Regions from separate parts of the Microbacterium sp. C-MGS6 genome, predicted to be linked through region 2. Evidence: predicted binding sites of a transcription regulator. Region 2 holds the regulator's gene; the other holds the start of a gene.
What was found. Region 2 encodes LexA, which represses DNA repair genes until DNA is damaged. Its sites were predicted from a motif close to TCGAACANNTGTTCGA; they were not measured.

Region 1: a site for LexA is predicted at 1,873-1,888, ahead of AC3B5L_RS01385 (HNH endonuclease signature motif containing protein). Genes of this name have one in related genera too.

The regions. Positions count from the first base shown of each region.
Region 1 is NZ_CM176934.1:281,918-285,324, forward strand. Features, by position in the region: gene AC3B5L_RS01375 (extracellular solute-binding protein) at 1-636, opposite strand, end outside; gene AC3B5L_RS01380 (hypothetical protein) at 853-1,506, shown strand; gene AC3B5L_RS01385 (HNH endonuclease signature motif containing protein) at 1,919-3,262, shown strand; gene AC3B5L_RS01390 (glycosyltransferase family 2 protein) at 3,330-3,407, opposite strand, start outside.
Region 2 is NZ_CM176934.1:2,343,842-2,347,248, reverse strand. Features, by position in the region: gene metE (5-methyltetrahydropteroyltriglutamate--homocysteine S-methyltransferase) at 1-707, shown strand, start outside; gene lexA (transcriptional repressor LexA) at 772-1,458, opposite strand; gene AC3B5L_RS11450 (LysM peptidoglycan-binding domain-containing protein) at 1,765-2,133, shown strand; gene AC3B5L_RS11445 (histidinol-phosphate transaminase) at 2,207-3,292, shown strand; gene hisB (imidazoleglycerol-phosphate dehydratase HisB) at 3,289-3,407, shown strand, end outside.

The sequences.
Region 1 (3,407 bases), 1.4 Mb from region 2:
CACCAGGTCCCAGCCCTCGTCGCTCACGCCGAGGTCGCCGTCCTCGTCGAGGTGACGGGTGAGCATGCTGGCGAGCACGAGCTGCGGGGTGGCCTGGCCGAGCGCGGGGTTGACCTCGTAACGGCCGGCGAACTCCTCGTCGGTGTACAGGTCGTCCGGGTCCGCCGGAGCGTCGCTGATGCGGTTCTCGTCGTAGACCGTGACGATCGCCTGCTCCACGAGCGGCCAGAACGCGCCGTCCTTCGGGTCGCCGGCGTCTGCGGGGACCTCGCCGCTCCAGCTCGGTTCGTAGGCCGTGATGGCCTCTTCCGTCTTGAGCTGCTCGAAGAACATGTTGTTCAGGCCGAAGACCACGTCGCCGACGGGGTTGTTCTTCTCCGCGATGATGCGGTTCGTCAGGTCGGCGCCGCCGAGGCCCACGATCTCGATGTCGATGCCCGCGTCCGCCGCCTTCTCGGTGATCCACTCACCGCGGCCGTCGCTGTTCGAGTTCGTGTAGACGATGAGGGTGTCGCCGTCGCTGCCGCCGCCGTCGCCCGCGTCTCCGTCGCCGCCCGCTGTGCATCCGGTGAGCGCGATCGCCGCCGCGGCCGTCAATCCGATGAGCGCCCAGCGCCTCTGCTGCCTGTCGGCCATGTTCGTCCCTTTCTCGCCTTCGAGGTGTGTCGATGCGACACTACCGGTTCTTGTGGTGAAGGCACAAAGATTGTCTGGTTTCGTGAGCGCGGTCGCGCGTCCGCATTCAAGGTAGGCGCGCGGCGTGAACGCGAGGATGCGACGAGGTGAACAGGTGCGATTCGTGAATGTCATCCATTAGTTGACGCTCACGAGCTCGGCCCATAGGCTCGCTTCATGGATGGATCATCGACCAGCGGCTTGTCGCTCGCCGACCTCGCCTCCCTCGTCGACGCTGGCGGACGAGAAGCGCCGTCTCGCTCGGATGACGAGGTTCTGATGATCCGTCAGGCCGACGAGTTGGTCCGGCGTTCGCGTGAGCGCTTGCAGGAGTCGGTCTCCACCGCGCGCTCGCATGGCGTCTCGTGGCAAGAGATCGGCGCCACGCTCGGCGTGAGCCGACAAGCAGCGTTCAAGCGATTCGGCACCAAGGGTGAGGCAGGGATGATGGCATCGCCCGTGACAGACCTCTCGGATCGCACGAGCGCGGTATTCGCACACCTGGATGCCGGCGACTACGAGGCTGTGCGAGCACACATGACGTACGCCTGCGGTCGCGCGCTGACCAAGCGCAAACTGATGAGCGTGTGGGACCAGATCCGGAGTGACACCGGCCGCCTCGAAGCCTGCGTCGATTCGACGGTACAGACGGCGGACGGCAGCACGCCGCTGAGCACGCTCGCCAACCGACACCTGAGTAACGGAGCGATCGTGCAGGTGACCCTGCACCACGAGGCCGGAGAGTGGATCGGCCGCGTTGCCTACAACGGCTTCGGCAAGATCACGGGCATCCTCATCGCCCCACCGGGGTCTCGCGACCTGCCGTTCTAGACTCGTTCCACACCTGCGGCGACCTCGTCTCGCTTGTCGCGGATTCCAACCCTCCTGTTCCTGCGACGCAGTTCGCTGCGGACGACGCCGGTCGCGTAGCGCGGTCAGCCCGCAGCGCGAGGGACCGATGCCATGACCGGGCGGCTCCACCTCCTGCCAGGGCAGGTTCTCGTGGTGCGACCCCACCCCCTCTGTCCTGCTCGGGATGCGTGATGTTCGTCGCGTGCTGATGCCCACGCGCGATCGTCGCACCGATCGACACGGCCCAGGCAATCTTTACCGCCGCGACTGCCGCCCGGCCCCGCTCTTCGACGTGTAGGGGCGGGCAGGAGGAGCGGCAGACCGCGGCAGAATGCCGGCATGCATTCGAACATAACTTCGAAAGTTGAGGCCTGCCGAGATAGAATGAAGCATGTCGAAAACGTCCGGACTGCGCGAGGCGATGGATCGCCTCGACGAGGCGTGGGGCGCCGCGGGCGATGTCGCCGAACTCTCCCGCGTGCAGCTCGTCGAGGTGGCCGACGCGATCGGACTTCTGCAGCGCCGGCTCGATGCGATCCACGTCGACGTGGCCGCCGGCATCGCCCGGGAGTCGCGCGCGGAGCTCGGGGCCGACAGCTTGGCGAAGCAACGCGGGTACCGCACGGCGGCGAAGCTCATCGCCGCGACGACGGGCATCTCGACGGCGGGGGCGCAGCGCCTGGTGAAGGTCGGAGAGGCGACCGCGCCGCGGAGCGATCTGCTCGGCGCACCGCTGCCCGCGCGGTATCCGCTCCTCCGGGAAGCACTCGCGTCGGGTGTGCTCGGAGCGCCGGCGATCGGTCTCCTCGTCGCTCTCCTCGATCGCTGCCGCGTGGCGGCCGGTGTGGAGCGCATCGCCGAGGCGGAACGCGTGCTGACCGCCGCAGCCGAAGGGCTCGAGCTTGATGCGGTGCGCAAGCTCGTCCTCCGCGCCGAAGCGTGGCTCGACCCCGACGGCGTAGCGCCGCGGGCGGAGGAACAGCGCGGTCGGCGCGGACTGCGCATCTTCGAACGTGACGGCATGGTGCATCTGCACGCGCAGCTCGATGCCGAGTCCGCTGCGCCGGTCGTCACCGCGATCCGCGGGCACGTGTCTGCCGTGTTCGCCGCCCGCCTCGAAGCCCCCGATGCGGAGTCGCCCGACGCGGATCGGCGCTCCGTCGCGATGATCCAGGCCGATGCGCTGTCCCTCTTCTGCGCGCACGCGCTCGGGTGCGAGGGCGATCGGGTGCCGCTCGCCGGGGCGACGGTGATCGTTCGGGTATCGCTGGACGATCTGCAGGCGGGAACCGGGTCGGCGACGGTCGACGGGCTCGACCAGGTGATCGACATCGGCGCCGCGCGGCGGATGGCGGCCAGCGGGGGCGTCCTCCCCTGCGTCCTCGGCGGTGCGAGCGAGGTTCTGGACTGGGGCCGCGAGAAGCGCCTCTTCACCCGAGCCCAGCGGCTGGCCCTCGCCGAGCGGGATGGCGGGTGCGCCATGTGCGGGCTCCCGCCCGGGATGACGAAGGCTCACCACCTCCGCTGGTGGCAGCGAGATCGAGGTCCGACCGATCTCTCGAACGGGATCCTGCTCTGCGAGACCTGCCACCACCGTATCCACGACAACGGGTGGGAGATCGTGATCGAGGGTTCCGGCGTGACCGGCCGACCGTGGTTCCTTCCGCCGCGGTGGGTCGACCCTCAGCGCACACCGCGGCTGGGCGGACGGGCGCGCTTCGATGTCGCAGCGTGACTGGGATCGCGCGGGCGTCAGCGCGTGTGGAGGGATCTGCTGCGTGGACGGATCTGTCGGTGGGGGATCAGCGGCGAAGTCGGGAGCGGACGCGGCGGGCGGCTCGTGCGAGGGCGTCGCGCCAGGCGCCGCCCGGCCACTCGCG
Region 2 (3,407 bases):
GCGATGTCTCCCGCCCGGAGCCCATCACGGTCGCCTGGTCGGCATACGCCCAGTCGCTCACCGCGAAGCACATGAAGGGCATGCTCACGGGGCCGGTCACCATCCTCGCGTGGTCCTTCGTCCGCGACGACCAGCCTCTGGGGGAGACCGCGAACCAGGTCGCGCTCGCCCTCCGCGACGAGATCGCCGATCTGGAGGCCGCGGGCATCCAGGTGATCCAGGTCGACGAGCCGGCGCTGCGCGAGCTGCTGCCGCTGAAGCAGACCGACCAGCCCGCGTACCTGGACTGGTCCGTCGCCTCGTTCCGTCTGGCGACGGGCGGCGCCGCGGCGGCCACGCAGGTGCACACCCACCTCTGTTACTCGGAGTTCGGCGTCGTGATCGACGCGATCCGTGCGCTCGACGCCGACGTGACGTCGATCGAGGCGGCCCGCAGCCGCATGGAGGTCGTCGCGGACATCGCCGAGGTCGGCTTCGACCACGGCATCGGCCCCGGTGTCTACGACATCCACTCGCCGCGTGTGCCGACGGTCGAGGAGGTCGAGTCCCTGCTGCGTCGCGCGGTCGAGGAGATCCCGCTCCGTCAGCTCTGGGTGAACCCGGACTGCGGCCTGAAGACCCGCGGCTACGCCGAGACCACGGCATCGCTGCGGAACATCGTCGAGGCCACCCGCCGGGTGCGCGAGGACGTGGTGGTCACCGCCTGACACTCCTGCTCAGCGAGACGACGAAGGCCCTCCCGGTGCGCCGGGAGGGCCTTCGTCGTGTGTCTCAGACGGCGCGCATGACCGCGACGACCTTGCCGAGCACGACGGCTTCGTCGCCCAGGATCGGCTCGAACGCGGAGTTGCGGGGGAGCAGCCAGGTGTGGCCGTCGCGACGACGAAGCACCTTGACGGTGGCCTCGCCGTCGAGCATGGCGGCGACGATCTCGCCGTTCTCCGCGGTGTTCTGCGACCGGACCACGACCCAGTCCCCGTCGCAGATCGCGGCGTCGATCATCGACTCGCCGGAGACCTTGAGCATGAAGAGGTCGCCCTTGCCGACGAGCTGCCGGGGGAGCGGGAAGATCTCCTCCACCTGCTGATCGGCGGTGATGGGCACGCCGGCGGCGATGCGGCCGACCAGCGGGACCAGGGCGGCGTCGCCGACCGGGGTCGCCACATCCGCGGGGTTCTCCGCACCGGTGCCGGGAAGGTCGATGAGGACCTCCATGGCGCGCGTCTTGCCCGGGTCGCGCCGCAGGTAGCCGCTGAGCTCGAGCTGACCGAGCTGGTGCGTGACGCTGGACAGCGACTTGAGTCCGACGGCGTCGCCGATCTCGCGCATGCTCGGCGGGTAGCCGTTCTGTGCGATGGAGGCCTGGATGACCTCGAGGATCGCCATCTGCTTCGGGCTGAGGCTCTTGCGACGGCGGGTGCGCGGCGCCTCGGACTCGAGGGCTGAGGTGTCGCTCATGGTGCTCCTTCACTGCGTGATCCGACGTGCCTTCACTGCGTGATCCGACGTGCCGCTTCGAATGTCGGTGGCCCGTGGTGGGGTGTCCTTATCGAAACCGTATCCGAGAAAAGCGCGGATCTGGAAGATCTGTTCGAGCGTGTCGGGCGATTCGCGGGCCGCGGTTTCGAAGACAGCTTGACAGATGTTCGAACTCGAAGATATCTTCGGAACGTAGCTTCGCATCCACGGCTCCCGGCCGAGGCGCGGATGCGAAAGCTACGCCAACCTCCCCGGGCTCCGGCGCCGGGACAGTAAGGAGCAGACATGAGCAGCATCAGCCTCAGCACCGCGACCGCCTTCCCGGCATCGGCCCGTCCGGCCACCCGGCTGCGGATCACGGCACGCGGCCGCCGCGCTCTGCTCGCGCTCGCCTCGGTCCCGCTCGCAGCGGGCATCGCCTTCGCCGCCATCAGCGGGGGCAGTGCGATCGCCTCCGGCGCGGACGCACCGGCCGTCTCCGTCGAGACCGTCACGGTCATGCCCGGCGACACCCTCTGGTCGATCGCGAGCAGCATCGCCCCCGAGGCCGACCCCCGCGAGGTCATCGGTGAGATCAGCCGCATGAACCTCCTGCGCGGCGGCGAGCTGCAGGTCGGTCAGGAGCTCGCGCTCCCGGCCCGCTACACCGACTGACGCGGAGCCCGAGTCCTCCGATCCGGTCGTCACGATGACCTCGGCTCTCCGTGCTCCTCTTAAGATGGGAAGGGTGACCTTCTCCCTCAACGATCTCCCGCTCCGCGACGATCTGCGCGGACTCACCCCGTACGGCGCGCCCCAGGCCCCGCTGCCGGTGGCTCTGAACGTGAACGAGAACACGCATCCCGTTCCCGACGAGGTCGCCAGCGACATCCTCGATGACATCGCCGTGGCGATCCGGGACGTGAACCGGTACCCGGATCGTGAGTTCACGACGCTGCGGGAGGCCTTCGCCGACTACCTGGGTCACGGCCTCACGCCGGAGCAGATCTGGGCGGGAAACGGCTCCAACGAGGTGCTGCAGCACATCTTCCAGGCTTTCGGCGGTCCGGACCGCACGGCATTCGGCTTCGGCCCGACGTACTCGATGTACCCGCTCATCGCGAAGGGCACAGGGGCGTCGTGGATCGCCGGCACCCGGCAGCCGGACTACACCGTCACCGCGGAGGAGGCCGCGGAGCAGGTCAGTGCGGCCGACCCGGACATCGTGATCCTTTGCTCGCCGAACAATCCGACGGGCACGCCGCTGGGGCTCGACGTGGTGGAGGCCGTCTACGACGCCGCCCGTGGCGTGGTGATCGTCGACGAGGCCTATCAGGAGTTCGCGCCGCGCGATGCCCCGTCTGCACTGACTCTGCTGGAGGGCCGGCCGCGGCTGGCGGTCTCCCGCACCATGAGCAAGGCCTTCGCCTTCGCCGGTGCCCGTGTCGGCTACCTCGCCGCCGACCCCGCGTTCATCGACGCGCTGCGTCTGGTGCGCCTGCCCTACCACCTGAGCGCCCTGACGCAGGCGGCGGCCGTCGCCGCGCTCCGCAATGCCGACGTCATGCTCGGGATGGTGCAGGAGATCGTGGAGCAGCGCGACCGGATCACGGCCACGCTGGAGGCCCTCGGCTACACGCCCCACCTCTCGTGGTCCAACTTCGTGCTGTTCGGCGGCGTCGCGGACCCGCAGGCCACCTGGCAGCAGCTCTACGATCGCGGTGTGCTCGTCCGTGACGTCGGCATCCCCGGTCACCTGCGGGTGAGCGCCGGTACGGAGGCGGAGACCACGGCGTTCCTGGACGCCCTGGCCTCGATAGGATCGGCATCATGACCATCCCCGCGCCCACCGCACGCACCGCGAGCCGCGTGCGCAGCACGTCGGAGTCCACCGTCGAGGTCGAGCTCAACCTGGACGGTACCGGCGCGAGCCGCATCGACACCTCGGT